DNA from 4 places in the Providencia sp. UF-183 genome. Region 2 is predicted to be linked to each of the others. Evidence: predicted binding sites of a transcription regulator. Region 2 holds the regulator's gene; each other region holds the start of a gene.
What was found. Region 2 encodes Fur, which represses iron uptake genes when iron is present. Its sites were predicted from a motif close to ATAATAATGAGAACNACTATCAA; they were not measured.
Positions count from the first base shown of each region.

Region 1: a site for Fur is predicted at 2,712-2,734, ahead of AC4IFT_RS10810 (TonB-dependent receptor domain-containing protein). Genes of this name have one in related genera too.
Region 3: a site for Fur is predicted at 2,923-2,945, ahead of ygiD (4,5-DOPA-extradiol-dioxygenase). Genes of this name have one in related genera too.
Region 4: a site for Fur is predicted at 1,630-1,652, ahead of ftnA (non-heme ferritin). Genes of this name have one in related genera too.

Region 1 covers NZ_JBSICD010000009.1:137,540-142,505, reverse strand. Annotated here, with positions in the region: gene AC4IFT_RS10820 (efflux RND transporter permease subunit) at 1-1,408, opposite strand, end outside; gene AC4IFT_RS10815 (efflux RND transporter periplasmic adaptor subunit) at 1,405-2,487, opposite strand; gene AC4IFT_RS10810 (TonB-dependent receptor domain-containing protein) at 2,750-4,801, shown strand; gene AC4IFT_RS10805 (alpha/beta hydrolase) at 4,952-4,966, shown strand, end outside.
Region 2 covers NZ_JBSICD010000008.1:189,288-194,253, forward strand. Annotated here, with positions in the region: gene chiP (chitoporin ChiP) at 158-1,555, shown strand; gene AC4IFT_RS10090 (bactofilin family protein) at 1,760-2,293, opposite strand; gene fur (ferric iron uptake transcriptional regulator) at 2,969-3,418, opposite strand; gene fldA (flavodoxin FldA) at 3,685-4,212, opposite strand; gene ybfE (LexA regulated protein) at 4,367-4,660, opposite strand; gene tnpA (IS200/IS605 family transposase) at 4,908-4,966, opposite strand, start outside.
Region 3 covers NZ_JBSICD010000011.1:18,790-23,755, forward strand. Annotated here, with positions in the region: gene AC4IFT_RS11780 (DUF1190 family protein) at 1-556, shown strand, start outside; gene AC4IFT_RS11785 (glutathionylspermidine synthase family protein) at 563-1,726, shown strand; gene ygiD (4,5-DOPA-extradiol-dioxygenase) at 2,029-2,853, opposite strand; gene ribB (3,4-dihydroxy-2-butanone-4-phosphate synthase) at 3,602-4,255, opposite strand; FMN riboswitch at 4,414-4,565, opposite strand; gene AC4IFT_RS11800 (DUF3592 domain-containing protein) at 4,837-4,966, shown strand, end outside.
Region 4 covers NZ_JBSICD010000007.1:93,944-98,909, forward strand. Annotated here, with positions in the region: gene copD (copper homeostasis membrane protein CopD) at 1-371, opposite strand, end outside; gene yobA (CopC domain-containing protein YobA) at 373-759, opposite strand; gene ftnA (non-heme ferritin) at 998-1,501, opposite strand; gene AC4IFT_RS08655 (DNA polymerase III subunit theta) at 1,796-2,026, shown strand; gene yebF (protein YebF) at 2,088-2,453, opposite strand; gene AC4IFT_RS08665 (YoaH family protein) at 2,646-2,825, opposite strand; gene pabB (aminodeoxychorismate synthase component 1) at 2,949-4,328, shown strand; gene AC4IFT_RS08675 (CoA pyrophosphatase) at 4,312-4,872, shown strand.

The sequences.
Region 1 (4,966 bases), on a different contig from region 2:
CTGCTGACACTGTCACACCAAATGGCACGAAATACTGCCCTACAAAGCCCCCAATAAAACTGACAGGCAAGAACACCGCCACAATGGTCAATGTGATTGCGACAATCGCAAAACCGATAGCATCAGACGCTTTTAGTGCCGCTAAATAGGGGCGCTCGCCACGCTCGATATACTTTTGAATATTTTCAATTTCAACAATGGCATCATCTACCAATATCCCAATAACCAATGTCAAAGCTAGCAACGTAATACTGTTCAAGCTGTAATCAAACAGCGCCAATACAAAAAAGGTCGGCAAAATCGATAATGGTAATGCCACTGCCGCCACCAACGTTGCACGCCAGCTTTTCAAAAAGAAAAAGACGATAATGACGGTGAGAAACGCCCCTTCTAATAAGGTCTGAATGGTTAAAAAGAAGCTCGATTCCGTGTATTTAACTGTTGAGGAAATCAGGCGGATATCAATATCTGGATTCGCTTTTTGTAATTTTTCGACCGCTTCAGCAACGCCTTGCCCTACTTTGGTATCACTGGAGCCTTTGGCGCGATAAACCGCAAAACCGACCACATCCTGACCATTAAACTGCGAAATAGATTTCACATTCTTATGGCCATCATAAATATTGGCAATTTCACCCAACCGTACCGATTGCTGGTTATCAACGGGTAACATGATGTTTTTTATCTCATCCGCGGTCGATTTTTCACCTAATACACGGATGGTATGCTGCAACGAATTATATTTTGAGTTACCACCTGCCGAGTTCTGGTGATTATTTTTCAGTAATTCATTAATACTGGCTATGGAGATTTGCATCGCAGCCAATTTATTTGCATCAGGCTCGATGCGGATCACGCGTTCGGTATCCCCTAAGCGACTGACTTTTTGCACCCCCGGCACTGTGATCAATTGCTTACTGACCGTATCATCCACAAACCAAGACAAATCCGCGAGAGATTCAGTTTCCGACGAAACGGCATAACGTAGAATAGCCCCACCCTCGACATCGACGCGGTTAATCAATGGCTCATCTATTGTTTGGGGTAGCTCTCCACGGATTTGCCCCATTTTTTCACGTACATCATTGGTCGCAACGTGGGCATCAACACTGAGGTCAAACTCAATGGTGGTGCTCGATGCCCCTTCGCTAATAGAAGAGGTAATATGGCGAATACCCGGTATGCCAGACACCGCACGCTCCACCCGCTTGGTGACTGCATTTTCCAGCTCTGTTGGCGATGAACCATCTTGGGTCACAGTAATCGTCACGATCGGGAACGTCACTACGGGGTTGGCAGTTACAGGTAATTGATTAAATGAAAATAACCCCGCAATCGTTAATGCTAAAAACATCACTATTGTGGGGATAGGCCGTGTGATGGCCCAAGAAGATAACTGTAATTTCATTGGCTATCCTTCACAGGCACAACAGTGTCATCATCCGATAAAAAAGCTTGTGCATAAGCCACGACCTCTAAACTTGGCGCTAATGGTGTTAACACTTCCACTCGTCCTTGCTGAATTTTGCCAATTTGTATTTTTTGTTTCGCCACTTTGCCGTCTGTCACGGTAAAAATAAAACGCTCACCATTGGGTTCTGTACGAATGGCACTATAAGGTAGCGATAGCTGTTCGCGCGGTGAATTGCTGTACGCCATGGTGCCTGTTTCACCTAGACGCACGTGTTTGGTTGGCTCAGTCAGCGCCACACGGATTTTTCCAAGTTGGGTTAATGCATCTATTTTTGGCGACAAATAACGTAATTTCCCCGATGTTGATTGATTTTCATCAAGGTTAATCACGACGGGATTACTGCCCACAATGCGAGAAAGCTCGGAAGGGTGTGCCTGCGCTTCAAATTCCAATTCATTATTTTCAATCAGCTTAAATAACAAGCTGTTATCTGACAGCGTGCCATTCATCGCATGACGCTCACTGATCACCCCCGAAACAGGCGCAATAATTTTCGATTTGTCTTCTTGGCTTTGTTCACGCATTAATTGGGCTTTGAGTTGGCGCAGTTCCGCACGGCTTGCTGTTAACAATGCACTCTGTGCGGCCGCTTCTGATTTGGCTTTACCAAATTCATTCGCCGAAATCACCCCTGTTTTTGCCAGCGGTGATAAACGTTGCAGTTCTTGTTGCGATTGGGCGCTGAGCGCTTCTTGTTGCTTAATGTATGCGGCAGCTTTATCAATTTCTGCTTTTAATTGATTAACCCCTGCACTTTGGATGGGTGATTCCAACGTCGCAAGCAATTGCCCTTTTTCAACCCATTCCCCTTCTTCCACAAACACTGCGGTGACCATTTGCTGTTGCAGTGGAGAACCAATCGAAATTTCGTTTTTTGCCACAAATTTGCCCGGAATGCTGACGACATCAACCGCCATCACATTTTTTGGGTTTGTGACGCTTAAACGAATTTCCTCTGCCTGTGTGTTCAAGCAAATGAAAAATAATGAAATGGCTAAAAAGATGTGTTTCATAAGTCATAAAATTCCCGAGTAGACGCTCGCGCTACTGTAATTTCGCTTAACCACAAACTCCATAAACCAAAGTTAAACCTTAATTTTTCGTTAAGCTTGGTAAAAACCAGCAAGTCCATTTTTGCTATAGGGGAAAATTATTAACTGAGATCAAATATTGACCATAAATTAGCTCGCCAATCATTTATTTCCGATATGTTTTAGTGATAGTATTCGCAAACAATATAATTATCATTCTCATTTCTATTTGCTAGGGATTACTATGACTACGCAACATCACTACACACTTGTCGCCGCAGGTATTTGCGCGGCTTTGACTTCATTTAGTACGACAGCAGCAGAAGATTCAGACAAACTTATCGTCACCGCATCGGGTTATTCACAACAATTACGCGATGCCCCTGCCAGTATCACGGTGATCACCGCCGAACAGTTACAAAATAAACCTGTGCGCGACCTTGCTGATGCGGTTAAAGACGTAGAAGGTGTCAGCATTGTAGGTTCAGCCAATAAACAAGATATTAATATCCGTGGCTTACCCGGTGAGTACACCTTAATACTGGTTGATGGACGTCGCCAAAATAGCCGTGAATCACGCCCAAATGGCAGCGGCGGTTTTGAAGCGGGCTTTATGCCGCCCGTCGAAGCCATTGAACGCATTGAAGTAATCCGTGGACCAATGTCTTCCCTGTATGGTTCAGATGCAATGGGTGGTGTTATCAATATCATCACTAAAAAAACCACCAATGAGTGGCACGGCAGCGTAACCACAGGCGCGATTATCCAAGAAAACAGTGATAGCGGTAATTCCACCGACGGTAACTTCTATCTGTCAGGCCCATTAGTTAAAGATAAATTAGGCTTGCAGTTATACGGTGGTGGTGATTATCGTCAGGAAGATAAGATAGCGGATGGCCATCATAAAAAGGACAATAAAAGCCTCACGGCTAAGTTGACCTTTACCCCAATGGAAAACCAAACGTTCTTATTAGAAGCCGGCAGAACCACACAAGAACGAGAAGAAAAACCGGGTAATTCCCTTGCGCCAACTAGCGAATTTAATGGTAAGCCAAGAGCAAATAAACACTCAGAAATCCACAATGACCGTAACCATTTTGCATTAACCTATAAAGGGGACTGGGATTCATTTAATACTGAACTAAGTGTTTACCAAGAAAATACGAAAAAAAGAACCAAAACAGACATTACAGACCCAGCGACTAAGATCACTGAATATCGTTACGAGGATCGCGTACCTGAAATTACCAATACCGTTGTTGATGGAAAAATTGTCGCATTTTTACCTGACAATATTTTAACTGTTGGTGGTCAATTTCAACATGCTAAATTAAAAGATACTTCATCAACAGGCGCTTCAACAACTGAAAATGCCAAACTAACCGCGGAACAACACGCTTTCTTCTTAGAGAATGAATTTACTGCGACAGAGAACCTAATATTGACAGGTGGACTACGTTTAGACCACCATGAATTTTATGGTGACCACTGGAACCCTCGCGGTTATGCGGTTTATTACCTGACAGATGAAATCACTATTAAGGGGGGTGTGTCTTCAGCATTCCGTGCACCAACATTACGTGAAATCAGCCCTAATTATGGAACGTCTACTGAAAAAGGCTTAGGTATCATTCATGGTAACCCTGATCTAAAACCTGAAAAAAGCGTTAGTGAAGAAATCAGCATTGCCTATAACCATGAGTCCGGCTTTGATGCGAGCTTAACGTTCTTTAATACAGATTTTAAAAATAAATTAACCAGTTATTACACTGGCGGAAATGACCCACTGACTGGCTTAAAACTGTATACCTATGACAATGTTGGTAAAGCCAATATTAAAGGAGTTGAAGTCGCAACAGGTATTCCAATTGCAGAAGATTGGAAGCTCAGCTTGAACTATACCTATACCGACTCAGAACGTAAAAGTGATGATGAAAAGCTAACTAGTGGACAATCCTTAAAAGGCTATGCTTTGGATAAAACACCAAAACACTTAGCCAATGCGAAATTAGATTGGAATTATAATGAAGACTTAACCCTGTATACTCGTGCTCATTACGAAGGCAAGCAAGTATGGGCAGCGCAGCGTAATGGAGCTTCAGTCCCTCGTTACCGTAATGGCTATACCACCATGGATGTGGGTGCAACTTATCAATTATTGAAAAATACCAAATTGAACTTTGCGGTATTAAATATTGCTAATGAAAAAGGCGATAAAATTGATGCTAAAGGCGGCGGAAACTGGGACGTAGAAGATGGTCGCCGTTATTGGGCGAACGTTAACGTCAGCTTCTAATTTTTCACCTTGTTAACACGAATATATACGCTAAATCATTCAAGTTGCATGTAGGCGACAAGAGAAGGTATCCCGATGAGCATACAAAAGTATGTGATTCGGGTAGCTGAGCGTAGTCAACAACCATGCAGCTTGAAGGATGACGAGTATATGAATAAACTCCTA
Region 2 (4,966 bases):
CAAAGCCAGTATCTGTGTTGATAATTCGCGTCGCAAAAAATAGGCTAATCACATCACAAATAACATAAGTTATTGTGAATATTTAGATTTAAATGGAAAGTTAAATCGTATTTCGGCCGAAAAAATAAAACATAAAAAATATTAGAGGAATACAAGAATGGTTAATAAACATGTCAATACTGGCAGGAAGTTGCTCGTCTTAAAAATCGCCATCGCGATGCTGCCTATCGCGTATCAGCCAATGACTCACGCAGAACAATTCCTTGAAGATTCAAAACTCACAGGTGGACTTTATTACTGGCAAAGGGATCGTTCTCGTAAGGATTTAGACCCAAATAGCGATAAATATAAAAAGTATGCAGATAATCTTAAACACTCCACATTCAATGCCAGCCTAGACTTTTCATCTGGCTATTTTCAAGATGTTATCGGTTTGGATTTAGCGGGTTTTACCGCGATCGAATTATCAAACAGTGGCCCTGCTGCACCCAATGAAATTGGTTTTAGTGACGCCAAATCACGTTGGGATGAAAAATGGACTGGCGACCGTAGTGGTGTAACGTTTTATAAAGCGGCGGCGAAATTAAAATATGGTCCTTTCTGGGGAAGAGGGGGGTATATTCAACCTACTGGGCAAACATTATTAGCTTCACACTGGAGTTACATGCCGGGGACTTATCGTGGTTTGGAAGTCGGTGGTGTATTTGATTTTGAGCAAAATGGTGAGTTAAGCATGTCCTATATGTGGACAGACCGTTATAAAGCACCATGGTATCGCTCAATGTATGATTTCCGTGAAGCCGATGGCAAAACTGGGATCAGCTATTTGCATTCCATTGGGTTTAAATATGATTTTAAAAATAACTTAGTGCTAGAAGGGGCTTATGGTCAAGCAAAAGACTATATGGATCAGTATTTTGCTAAAGTTTCGTATGCCGTGCCTGTTGCTGAACGCGATTTGCGTCTCTCATATCAATTTTATGGTTCTAAAGATAAAGTTTCTGATGGCGGTGTCAATGACGTTTATGATGGCTTAGCATGGTTGCAAGCGATGACATTAGGCTATACCTATGAACAGTTTGATTTTAAAGTTGAGGGAACCTATGTTAAAGCGGAAGGTAATCAAGGCTACTTCTTGCAACGCATGACGCCGGGCTGGGCGACATCCAATGGGCGTATGGATATTTGGTGGGATGGTCGTTCAGACTGGAACGCCAACAATGAAAAAGCATTATATGCAGGTGTGATGTACGACCTTAAAAATTGGGATCTCGCAGGCTGGAAAGTGGGTACATCCTATATTTATGGTTGGGATGCAAAGCCAAGCACAAATACCCAATATGCCCAAGATGTGCGTTTAAAAGAAAGTGCATGGAACTTTGATATTCTATATACCGTTCAAACTGGTCGAGCAAAAGATACGCTCTTTAAATTACACTTTACCAAATATGATAACCATACCGATATTCCTAGCTATGGTGGTGGTTATGGAAATATCTTCCAAGATGAAAAAGATATTAAGTTTATGGTGATGATGCCATTTACGGTTTTTTAATGAATTAAATAAATAGTGGTTACCATTGAAATAAGTATGATGGTAACCGACTAAAACACACATAGCATATATACGTAGTTTCAAATGGCCTAATAAAATAAGAAAATATACTTATATTGCGAGTTTGAAAATTAAAAATAAGGTGGATTACATTCACCTTATTTTTATTATTTAGTCATTATCCTAGTGCAGAAAAACAAATTTTTATAACGAAGCAATTCCTTTATCACCTTCATTATTGATGATAGGTACATCATGTTTTACTTTATCTTTTAATTGCGTGACTTTATCTGTATGAGTAACACTATTTTTGACTTTAGCTTGTCCAGAAAGGATGCCACCTTTTTTAATCGATAAACTGCTGTAGTGAATCGTTCCATGGACTTCGCCGTTATTTTCAATGCTAATGGATTCAGAGGTGCATTCACCTTCAACTCGACCATTAATAATCAACTCTTTACAAATAATATTACCCGTCACTTGGCCATTTAGCATAACTTTAACGGTATTATCTTTTCCTGTAATGTTACCAACGACTTTGCCATAAATGTGGACCTGCTCATTAGAGGTAATATTACCTTCAAACATCACATCCCTCGAAATTATCGTATTCGATTTTTCTTCACTAAGGGTTGGCGTTGATATCGTAACGTGTTCTTCTATCTTAGAAGTAATTTCAGGTTCACGAATGGTAGGGGTTTCTTCAGGGGTTTGTTTGTTTTGTCTTTTGGTGAACATTTTACTTACCTTTTTTTGATTGAAGTATAAGATCAAGAACAGAATTGATAATACAAATGAAAATAAGGTGATGGCTGTATGACGAAAAAACCATCCTATTAAAGTAAGAAACCAGAAGAAAAAACTAGTATTAATAAAAAGATATGTTTTTTTCATCAGTTAATCTCTTACGAAGTACGAGAACAATCCAAATAAGTCTAGCTAAAAATATACAAATTACATCATATAGTTGTAATTTAACTTTTTTATTACACTTAAATTGTTTGTTAAATTAAAAAAAGTAAAACTATATAGCAATATACTGAACTTATTTTAGACGTTAATTAGATAAACTATATGACAGTGATATGAAAAAAAGATGCAAGGTATATTTTAGATAACGTTATGCATCACTATGATATCATTGTAAATATTCTCAAATAGAGAAGGTGTGTTCATCCGTCAAACAATATAAAGGATTTGAAGTGAATTGCAACTTATTATAGAACACTTCAATATTTCACCTTAACGACATATTTTAGTGATAAATATAAAGTAAATGAAAGAAATTATGGATATTCTCACTGAGAATGCTTAATTTATCGGTGGATGGATACAATAAAAAAAGCCCGATAATGGTGGTTATCAGGCTTTTGAAGAATGGGTCACCATCAAAATATGATGGTGATTAATTTATTACTCTTTTGCTTCGTGTGCGTCAGCGTTATCGCGGCAATCACCATCAGCGCAGTGGCCATATAAGTACAAACTGTGGTTAGACAGCTTAATACCGTGACGTGCGGCGATATTTTTTTGGCGAGTTTCAATCGATTCATCAGTAAACTCAATCACTTTACCACAATCTAAGCAAATTAAGTGGTCATGGTGATGCTGCTGAGTTAATTCGAATACGGATTTTCCACCCTCGAAATTATGGCGCGTAACGATACCTGCATCATCAAACTGGTTCAATACACGGTATACAGTCGCTAGCCCGATCTCTTCGCCCATATCAATCAGCTTTTTATAGAGATCTTCCGCACTGACGTGGTGGCACTCAGGCTCCTGAAGTACTTCCAAAATCTTAAGTCTTGGAAGAGTGACTTTGAGTCCAGCATTTTTCAATGCTTTATTGTTGTCTGTCATGCGGGTTTGTCCTGTATCTTAAATCATAAATTTAACAATAATGAGACATTTTTAACATAAATCCAGTTGTCTTCTAAACTGATTTACAATTATAGGCATGGAAAATAAAAATAGAAACCATGCATTGTCTCATTATTTTGATAATCTCTTATAAGTCTATCCAATTAGGATATTTAATCGATTATTTTAGACCGAATGACCGTTCCGCGATGGTGCATTTTGAGCGGAAAGGAATTCGGCCAAGAGTAACGCTTGTTTTTAATCGACTAGCCAAGAATTTCAGCTAATGACATCTCTTCAGAGATTTGTTTGACCCATGCATCCACTCGTTCATCTGTTAACTCCGGTTGGCGATCTTCATCAATCGCTAATCCGATAAAGTGGTTGTCATCTGCCATACCTTTTGAAACTTCGAAGTGGTAGCCTTCGGTTGGCCAGTGCCCAACAATCACCGCACCTCTTGGTTCGATGATATCGCGAATAGTCCCCATCGCATCACAGAAGTATTCTGCATAGTCTTCTTGGTCTCCACAGCCAAAGAGAGCGACGAGTTTACCTTCAAAATCAATTTCTTCTAATGTTGGGAAAAAGTCATCCCAATCACATTGTGCTTCGCCGTAGTACCAAGTTGGAATACCAAGAAGTAGAATGTCAAAAGCTTCAATGTCTTCTTTGCTGCATTTTGCAATGTCATGAACTTCTGCTACGTCTTTGCCTAATCTTTCTTGGATCATTTTGGCAATATTTTCTGTGTTACCTGTATCACTTCCGAAGAAAATACCGATGACTGCCATAAACTGATTAACCTCTTGTTTTTCTAAGAGAGAAAGAAGGAGTGTCTCAACTTCTAGAACTCATTTAGAACGAAAATAAATAGAATTTTATGCCTTATTCTGGCGAAAAAACTTTTATAAGTCTGTCAAATTTGTGTGATTTACTAAGATAGCGTTACTTGAGTATTGTCTCATCAACTTGTTGAAGTTGTGACATCAAAATTTCTTCTATTAATTCACTACGGCTTATATTTTTTTCTTCAGCTAACTGATTCAGTACAGCAACAGCTTCTTCGTTTAGTTTAAGTTCAACTCGGCGCAATCCATTCACTTTATCGCGTTTTAATTGATTGCGTTTGTTGATCCTTAATTGTTCATCCCGTGATAGTGGGCTTGTCTTAGGTCGCCCAGGCCTTCGTTCCTCAGCGAACAAATCCAGAGTAGTACGATCAGTTTGTTCTTTTGCCATGTCTATAACTGCTAAAAGGGTGTGCCAATAATTCAGCGCGCCATGATACCCTAGCTAATCCCCTAGTGCTATAGCTGCAAGGCGAGGGAATAGGTTTGATTGGCGAAAAAAAGCGCGGTTTTAAGAAAAAAGCACCCCTTGCTATGTAGGTGATGCTTTTTTGAACACTTATCCAGTGAGCCGTAAAACCTCGTCCTTCAGGACGAGGATATAAGGCGCGGGTTTTAAACTAACTAGGTGTTTGCTGTTACTCAATGTACTGGCGGATAATGGATATTGGTGCGCCCCCACAACTCCCAGCAAAAT
Region 3 (4,966 bases), on a different contig from region 2:
CAATGCACAAGATTGTAGCCAAGCAAATCCATCTCAAGCGGATCAATGTACTCTCGCTTACAACAATGCATTACAAGAAGCCGCAAAAACTGCGCCTAAATACGCAACGCAAGCTGACTGTATTGCTGAATTTGGTGAGTCTATGTGTACTCAAGCCCCTGCTCAAGCGGGTCTTGCAGGAACGAGCTCAACCAATGGCGAGCAAACCGCACAAGCACAAAGCAGCGGCGGCAGCATGTGGATGCCACTCATGATGGGTTATATGATGGGTCGAATGATGGGCGGTAGCGCAGCATCTCAGCCACTGTTTAGCTCAAAAAATCCGGCAAGCCCAGCGAACGGTAAATTTGTCGATGCATCAGGTAAAAGCTATGGCCCTGCAGTTGCGGGCGGCCGTTCAATGAGCGTACCAAAAACGGCAATGGCACCTAAGCCACCGACCACATCAACCGTGACGCGTGGTGGTTTTGGTGACACAGTTAATAAACAAGCAATGGCACAACGTTCCTCTTCATCTGCAAAATCAACGTCTTCTTCCCGTTCAATGGGTGGTTGATCTGTAATGAAACGAGTTCCTATTGTTGAGCGCCCAAATTGGCGCGAGAAAGCCTCTGAGTTTGGCTTTGAATTTCACACCATGTACGGCGAGCCGTACTGGTCTGAAGATGCTTATTATCAATTCACTCTGGCACAAATCGACGAAATCGAAGATGCAACCGCTGAACTGCATCAAATGTGCCTAAAAGTGGTTGAACGTGTTATTGAAAGTGACGAATTACTGGCACGCTTTCAAATTCCTAAACACTGCTGGGAATTTGTCCGTAGCTCGTGGAAAAGCGAACAGCCTTCATTATATTCAAGGCTCGATCTTGCCTACGATGGCGTCAACCCACCGAAGTTACTGGAAAATAACGCCGATACGCCAACATCTTTATATGAATCCGCATTTTTCCAATGGATCTGGTTAGAAGATCAAATTGAAGCGGGCAAGCTGCCTGAAAATGCGGATCAGTTTAACAGCATTCAAGAACAGTTGATCGAACGTTTTACTCAACTTAAAGATCAATACGGTTTCCGTCTGCTGCACATGTCTTGCTGCCGTGATACGGAAGAAGACCGTGGTACAGTGCAATATTTACAAGACTGTGCCAATGAAGCGGGCGTTGCTACCGAGTTCTTATATATTGATGAAATCGGTTTAGGTGAAAGAGGCGAATTCACAGATACACAAGATCAGGTTATCAGTAATCTGTTTAAGCTGTATCCATGGGAGTTTATGCTACGTGAAATTTTCTCTACCAAGCTGCAAGATGCTGGTGTTCGCTGGTTAGAACCTGCCTGGAAGAGCATTATTTCGAACAAAGCATTGCTCCCGATGTTATGGGAAATGTTCCCTGATCATCCAAACTTGCTTCCTGCTTATTTTGCCGATGGCAAAACGCAGCCTGAGCTCGATAAGTATGTGATTAAACCTTTATTTTCCCGTGAAGGTGCCAACATCCGTATTATTGAAAATGGCAAAGAAATTGCCGCTGCGGATGGCCCATACGGCGAAGAAGGTATGATTATTCAACAATTCCACCCACTACCCCAATTTGAAGGTAGTTATACCTTAGTCGGGAGCTGGCTGGTGAATGATCAACCTGCGGGAATTTGTATTCGTGAAGATAAAGAACTGATCACTCAAGATCTGTCTCGTTTCTATCCACATACAATCATCGACTGATCAATAACTCGATCACAAAAGCCCAAGCAATTAATTTTGTTTGGGCTTTTTTATGCCTTAAAAAATATGACAACCTAAAATATCTATGCGATTGGCTCGAAATACAAAGATAAAACACCTCTAAACACAATGAAGGCATTCCTCTAAATACAACGAAAATATTCCTCTAAATAGTTCGAGTTAGCGCAAGGCGGCAAAACAAAGCTATCCCTAGGAGCATACATAAGTATGTGACTAGGGTAGCGGCGTGAAGCCAACGCAGTGATTACTCGAAATATGACGAGGAAGAGCCAACGCAGTGATCACTTGAAACATGACGAGGAAGAGCCGACGATGACTGACATCATACTCAACGACGCCGACACAATTCCTTCAATCGGTGTGCATATCTCTTCTTCACCATCCCAAGCTCCTAAAATGGGTAAAATAGGCAGGTAATGTTCTGCCGATGGGTTGGATAATTTGCCATCTTCCCTTTCTAGCCCTTTAGTGAGCGGGTGTGGGAGAGCTTTACTTTGCAAGTTATCGTAGACAAATTGTTCAAAAGACAAAGCCCATGGATAAGGCTCTGCTTGTGCATTTTGCCAATTCATCGCACGCAGATTATGCACCACATTCCCACTGCCCATGATAAGCACGCCTTGCTCTCTGAGAACTGACAACTTTTTGCCTAACTCATAATGCCAAGTCGCAGGTTTTGTGCCATCAATGCTTAGTTGGATCACCGGAATATCCGCTTCTGGATACATGCGCACTAAAATTTCCCATGTCCCGTGGTCAAGCCCCCACTCTTCCTTATCAAGGTAAATAGGTTCTGGTGCTAATAAATCGGCAACCTGCTGAGCAAGTTCTGGTGAACCTGGTGCTGGGTATTCAATTTGGTATAACGCGTCTGGAAACCCGCCAAAATCATGGATCGTTTTAGGTTTTAACATCGAGGTCACCGCCGTACCACGAGTATACCAGTGCGCTGAAATCACCAATATCGCATTTGGACGGGGTAAGGTTTTGCCGAGCTGCTCCCACGCTTTGGTATAAGGATTGTCCTCGATAGCATTCATTGGGCTACCGTGGCCTATAAAAATCGCGGGGATCTTGTTATTTACGACTGAAGTATTTACCGACATGATGATTTCAACTCCAACTCAATTAGTTTCTACTTACAGCATACGCTTTTGTGCAAAAAACACAGTGGCCTAATTATGAGTATGATCATCAAAAAAATTGAAAAGGCCACGAGGTGTGCAACTCAGTGGCCTTAATAATATTCTATATGCTTAACGTATTATCAATAACTTAAATAACTCCGGTCAAATTAGCCATTTATATTTAAGTTTAAAAAAACGAGCGCCTTCTCAAAATACGACAAGAACATTCCTCTAAATAGTTCGAGTTAGCGCAAGGCGGCAAAACAAAGCTATCCCTAGGAGCATACATAAGTATGTGACTAGGGTAGCGGCGTGAAGCCAACGCAGTGATCACTCGAAATATGACGAGGATATTCCTCTAAATAGTTCGCGTTGTGACTAGGCGGCAAACGAAGTCATTCTTAGGAGCATACACCAGTATGTGACTAAGATGGCTAAGAGAAGCCAACACCGCCACCGCTTGAAATACGACGAAGACATCCTCTAAATAGTTCGCGTTGTGGCTAGGCGGCAAACGAAGTCATTCTTAGGAGCATACACCAGTATGTGACTAAGATGGCTAAGAGAAGCCAACAACGCCACCGCTTGAAATACGACGAAGACATCCTCTAAATAGTTCGCGTTGTGGCTAGGCGGCAAACGAAGCCATTCTTAGGAGCATACATAAGTATGTGACTAAGATGGCTAAGAGAAGCCAACACCGCCACAGCGCGAAATATGACGAGGATCAGCTCGCTTTCTTTTCAAGCTGCAAACGATATTGAACTAAATCCTCGATAGTCACTACCGTCAGACCATGTTGCTTACCGAATGCCGCCACATCTGGTGTACGAGCCATTGAGCCATCATCGTTGGTCAATTCACATAATACACCTGCTGGTTTAAACCCTGCTAAAGACGCTAAATCGATAGAGGCTTCTGTATGACCACGACGTGCTAATACACCGCCTTCGCGACCTCGCAATGGGAAAACGTGGCCTGGGTGGTTTAGGTCTGCTGGCACTGCGTTATCGGCAATCGCTGCACGAATAGTTGTAATACGGTCTGCGGCTGAAACACCTGTCGTGACACCGTTTGCTGCTTCAATCGTCACGGTAAAGCCCGTTTGATTTTGGCTGGTGTTATTTTCCACCATCATTGGCAGTTCCAGTTTTTTACGACACTCTTCAGTGATACACAAGCACACAATGCCGCTGCTGTAGCGAATGGTAAATGCCATTTGCTCTGCGGTCATGGTTTCTGCTGCAAAAACTAAATCGCCTTCGTTCTCACGATCTTCATCGTCCAGAACAAGAACACCTTGGCCTTGACGTAAGGCTTCGAGAGCTTTTTCAACACGTTCGATTGGATTACCGAATTCGGAAAGTAGCGTATGATCCATGGTAAAAACCTCTTAAATAGTTATTAACTAGTTACCAGAATCAAGGCAGTCTTAGGATTACGAGAAATGATGAATAAATAAATTGCCCATAAGTGGCAACCTACCCATTCAGGTATGCAGAACATGATTGTGCATTACGGCACAAATATGCAGATACAGTTAATTCTCTCCCATCCGGACTATAACCGTCGGCTCCAGATTCACACTGGATCTGCTGACCTTTATCACCAAAATGATAAAGCGCTCGCGGGCTTCATGCGCGTTGCATGTTACCGCCGGTGGGGACTTTCACCCCGCCCTGAGATAAACGCAATTAATATAACGCCAATAATTCTACTACGCAACGATGCTTTTCAAAATTGGCGAGCCTCTCACACTTTTGGTCAAAAAACATGAATAAAAACCTAGAGTTATCAGGGGTAATTAAAAATACAGAAATCACTGTTTGCCCATAAGGTATAAAAAACCAAGAATACGTAAATTATCCTAAATATCTAGATAAACACCATACTTAACTAAAATAATTCATCAGTTTATATAATAATACTCAGTAATAAGAACACAATTAAAGGAATAGCACCGTGAAAAAGTACCGTTTTATCTTTCCCATTTTTTTAGTGATTGGCATCTTATTTTTAATCGGAACGGCTTTTACGCTTAATTCCGGTATGGATATGGCAAAAAATGGCATCAAAACAACAGGGGTAATCA
Region 4 (4,966 bases), on a different contig from region 2:
AGAATTAAAATAAGGTGCAGGCGGATCTTGATGGATTTAACAAGCAAAACCACCAATAAAATCACCGAGAATAGAAGTTCCCAACGCCAAATTTGGCCAAATGATGTCCCGAGCACACCCTGCCAAATATCCCAATCCGTCGCGTCCTCCCAGCCATCGCCCATTAAACCCGCTTGTGCTAGCATCCAGCCAAAAGAGGTCACAATGGTGATAACAGCACAGAAGTTAATCCCTTTATTCAAATAACGACTAATTAAATAGCTAAATTGCCCGCAACTGAGCAACGCCGCAAATATTGACATTCCACACATCAATATTGCAGCGATAAAATGAATAAAACGAATTAAGGTATAAAACGCTTCAAGTGACATATTATTTCACTGTAAAGCTATAGGTCCCTTTGGTTTTGTGACCATCAACAGAAACAACACTCCAGTTAACATCGTATTTGCCTGAAGTCAGTTTATCTTCAACTGGCACAATCACTTTAGTGTCATTGTTAGGGTCTAACGCTGCTTTCCCTGTTTTGATAATGTTTTTTTCAGGGCCAATGATAGACACCTTTGTAAAGTTAACCTCAATGCCTTCAGAAAAATTTAACGTGATTGACTCAGGTGTTTGCTCAACCGCAGCGCCTTCCGCTGGAAGTTGGTCTTTTAAATGAGCATGGGCAAAAGCTTGTTGGAAAGACATCCCTAAGAAAAGAACAGCAATTGCACTTAATTTGCGCCATGAAGATTTAATATGGGTAATTGGCATAGTAACCTCTTAATTTGCAGGTGAATTTAGAATATTTGCCAATCATTATACGGAAAAAAACGGTTTGTGCCGCTTAAAAACGGGATTTAGGGGCTCATCCTGTGAGTATTCACACAAAATGAAAAGAAAAAGGCTTATGAACATTGAAATTAACCACTTTTGTCCATAAGCCTATTACGGTTTTTATACATCAAATAGAGAGATTACGTTTTAGTAATGACCTATTCACAACACAAAATTAAATGTGCGCTGTTGATGACAGGTTTTTTAAATCTTTATCCAGTAAGAATAGCGCTTTACCAGACTCACCCACCATGTCCAGTTTATCCAACACAGATTTAAATAATTTCTCTTCTTCGTGCTGCTCAGCAACGTACCATTGTAGGAAGTTGAACGTTGAGTAATCTTGTGTTGTCATCGCTAAGTGCGCTAGTTTGTTAATTTCACGCGTAATTAATTGCTCGTGCTCATACGTTTGATTAAAAACATCTGAAATAGATTTAAAATCAACAGGTGGTGCCGCAATTTGACCTAATAGTGGCAGAGCCCCTGTATCGCTAAGGTAATCAAACAAACGCTGCATATGTTCCATTTCTTCTTGAGAATGTGCTTTTAAAAAAGCAGCCGCGCCTTCGTAGCCTTTATCGCTACACCACGCACTCATTTGCAAATAAAGGTTCGCAGAGTAAAACTCAAGATTTAATTGTTCGTTTAATTTTTTGACCATATCAGTAGTTAACATATTTTTTACCTTAATGTTTAAATATTCCTGAAGCTATTATGCACAGTATTACAATAATTAAAACCCCAAAACATTCTGAAAACAAAAAAATCCAATTTACTGATTATTAATAACTTTTGTTAAAAACAATAATAATCAATCTCATTATCTTTCACTGTTTTCAAAGTTATTAATTAAATATAAAACTATATTATTTTAGTTATATTTTCACGTTCTTTTCGATAAAGAATTGAGACTTCTTCTCATTTAATCGCTACAATATTCCTAAGTTCCATTATGTGATAGAGAATTAATATGAGCCACAATCTTGCTTTATTACCCAAAGATGAAATGGATAAAGTTAACGTTGACTTATTGGCATCTGGCGTTGCATTCAAAGAACGCTATAACATCGCCATTCTTGCCGATGCTGTTGAGCGGGAGCAACCCGAACATTTGAGGGAGTATTTTAGAGAACGGCTGGTTTATTACCGTCAGTTATCACAAAATTTCTCACGGTTACCGTACGAACCGAGAAATCGTTAAGAAAAAAGAGGGGATAACCCTCTTTTCAATTTTTCAATGCAAACAGCTGAATACTGCTGAATTATTTAGACGTGTTATACGTTACAGTATTATTTTGACAATCCACTGAAACAGAATAATGCAGATCAGATTTTGAACCTCGAACGACTAACGGGATGGTATATCCTGTATCTGTCTTCGTAACCTCATTATCATTAACCCAAGCGACAGCTTTTTTACCTAATGCGGCTTTTTCTTCTGTCCAGCGCGGTAAACGATTATGCATAAAATCACTTTTAACCTGAGCCGCAATTTGTGGCTCAGTTAGTGCACCACAGCTCACAAACGGTGCAGCCTTACCTTCATCCTTGTTAACACTTAGTGCGAAAGAACTAAAAACAAGAGCGCACGTCCCTAAAGCAATAGCAATTTTTTTATTCGCTTCCATACTCTCCCCCGATACCTAATTGTTAGGTAAAGATTTTTGATTAGTTTTGCTGCCTATTTAAGCCTATAAGAAGGTGTTAAATTTGCGCGTTATCTGTAAGTTATTTTCTAACGACATTGATAAACAGAATGACTTAACTAATATTAATCTATCAGATTCATGTATGGATGTTAATAGTATGTTTACTTATTATTAATTTTCATCGTCAAAACGAACATGTATTTGCTCTTTGCCTTGATGTTTCTCACGAATTTCTTGTGCAACGAGTGCAATAGCTTCGCCACTACTCATACCGTCAGCCATTAATTGGTGAATTTTTTCTACCGCTTCTTGCTGTTCTTCATGATTAAGTGCAGGGATCCCTGATAACATGGTTTAAACCTCATTCATAAAAGACTAAAATCAATAATTAAGATTTTAACATCTCTTCGATTATTAAGATAAGAGTATCTGTTAGTCAGCTAGAATCACTTGCGAAAAAGTAAACTTATCACCATGATTATTAATAAAATTCAGTTACCTTATAGCCCAACTGCGGCAATTGATTATTTTACGCCCCTCGCTCACCAACCTTGGGCGATGCTACTGCATTCAGGCAATGCGAAACACTCACATAACCGGTTTGATATTATTGTAGCTGATCCCATTACAACACTCATAACTTATCAGACACAGACAACAATTACTGAACAGAATCAAGAACCTATTATTTCTGAAGCATCACCATTCGCCCTGCTTCAAGCACAACTTGATAAGCACCATGCAAACCAAATATTGGATAACACATTGCCATTTAATGGTGGCGCTCTCGGTATTTGGAGCTATGACCTTGGACGCCGTATTGAAATAATCCCTGAAATCGCGAAAACTGAATTAACATTTCCCGATATGGCCGTAGGTATCTATTTATGGGCGCTGATTGTTGATCACCAAGACAAAACCGTCACATTAATTAGCCATGAAGATGCCGAGGCGCGTTTAACTTGGCTGCAAAGCCAGAAAACGCCACGCAAAAATAAGTTTAAGCTCAATACACCTTGGCACTCCAATATGACTGAAGATGAGTACCAGCAAAATATTGCACGTATTCATGAATATTTGCGTAATGGCGACTGTTATCAAATTAATCTGGCGCAGCGCTTTAAAGCCAAATATAAAGGAGATGAATGGAATGCGTTCCTAGCATTACTTGAAACGAATGGCGCCCCATTCTCTTCCTTTATACGTCTACCGGAAAATGCTGTGATTAGCATTTCTCCTGAACGCTTTATTTTGTTACAAGACGGCGATATCCAAACACGCCCGATTAAAGGCACACTTCCGCGTTTAGAGGATAAGCAAGAAGATTTAGCGCAAGCTGATAAACTGGCTAACTCCCCTAAAGACCGTGCAGAAAACCTAATGATTGTCGATTTATTGCGCAATGATATCGGCCGTGTTGCTAAACCGGGAACGGTTAAGGTGCCAGAATTGTTTGTGGTTGAACCATTCCCCGCCGTTCACCACTTGGTCAGCACTATCACGGCAAGATTAGACAGCCCTTACCAAGCCACCGATTTATTGCAAGCTTGCTTCCCTGGTGGGTCCATTACAGGGGCGCCAAAAATTCGTGCGATGGAAATTATTGAAGAATTAGAACCTCATCGCCGACATGGATATTGTGGTGCAATAGGCTATATTAGTTTTTGTGGCAATATGGACACTAACATTTCTATCCGAACTTTATTGACCTATAAAAAACAGATTTACTGTTGGGCAGGCGGTGGTATTGTGGCAGATAGCCAAGCGGATAAAGAATACCAAGAAACTTTCGACAAATTGAGCCTTATTCTACCTTTATTAGGAGCGTTAAATTCGGATGACCGAGCTGAATAACTTTATCAACCGTTTTCAGTTTACTTTACCGGCAACCCGTCAGGCACAGCGCCAGACGGGGAAATCGGCTGCGGTTTTATTACCGATTATTAATAAACCTAACCCAACGCTGCTGCTAACCCAGCGCTCCCCATTTTTACGTTCTCATGCAGGGCAAGTGGCCTTTCCGGGTGGAGCAAAAGATCCCGAAGATGGTTCATTAATTCACACTGCGCTGCGTGAAACTTTTGAAGAAGTCGCCATCCCACCTGAAAAAGTGAAGGTGCTGGGCCAGCTTGCACCACTGCAAAGTTATGGGGGTTATGAAGTCACTCCTATTGTTGGTTTGCTACCTGCCAATATTCAATATCAAGCAAACCCAAGTGAGGTTGCCTCCATTTTCGAAGTTCCACTCTTTGACGCATTGTCATTGCGACAACACAAATATGTGGATATCAAACGTTCAGGCCGTGAAAATCGGATTTTTTTCTATTGGTATAACGGCCATCTCGTTTGGGGTTTGACGGCTTCTATTCTACACCAATTGGCATTACAATTAGATTAGCGTTGACAACATAAATCACTATATAAAATTAATTTTTCAAACAAAAATTTCCCACTAACTTTTATCTGCTTCCCTATCATTCCTAATTTTATGA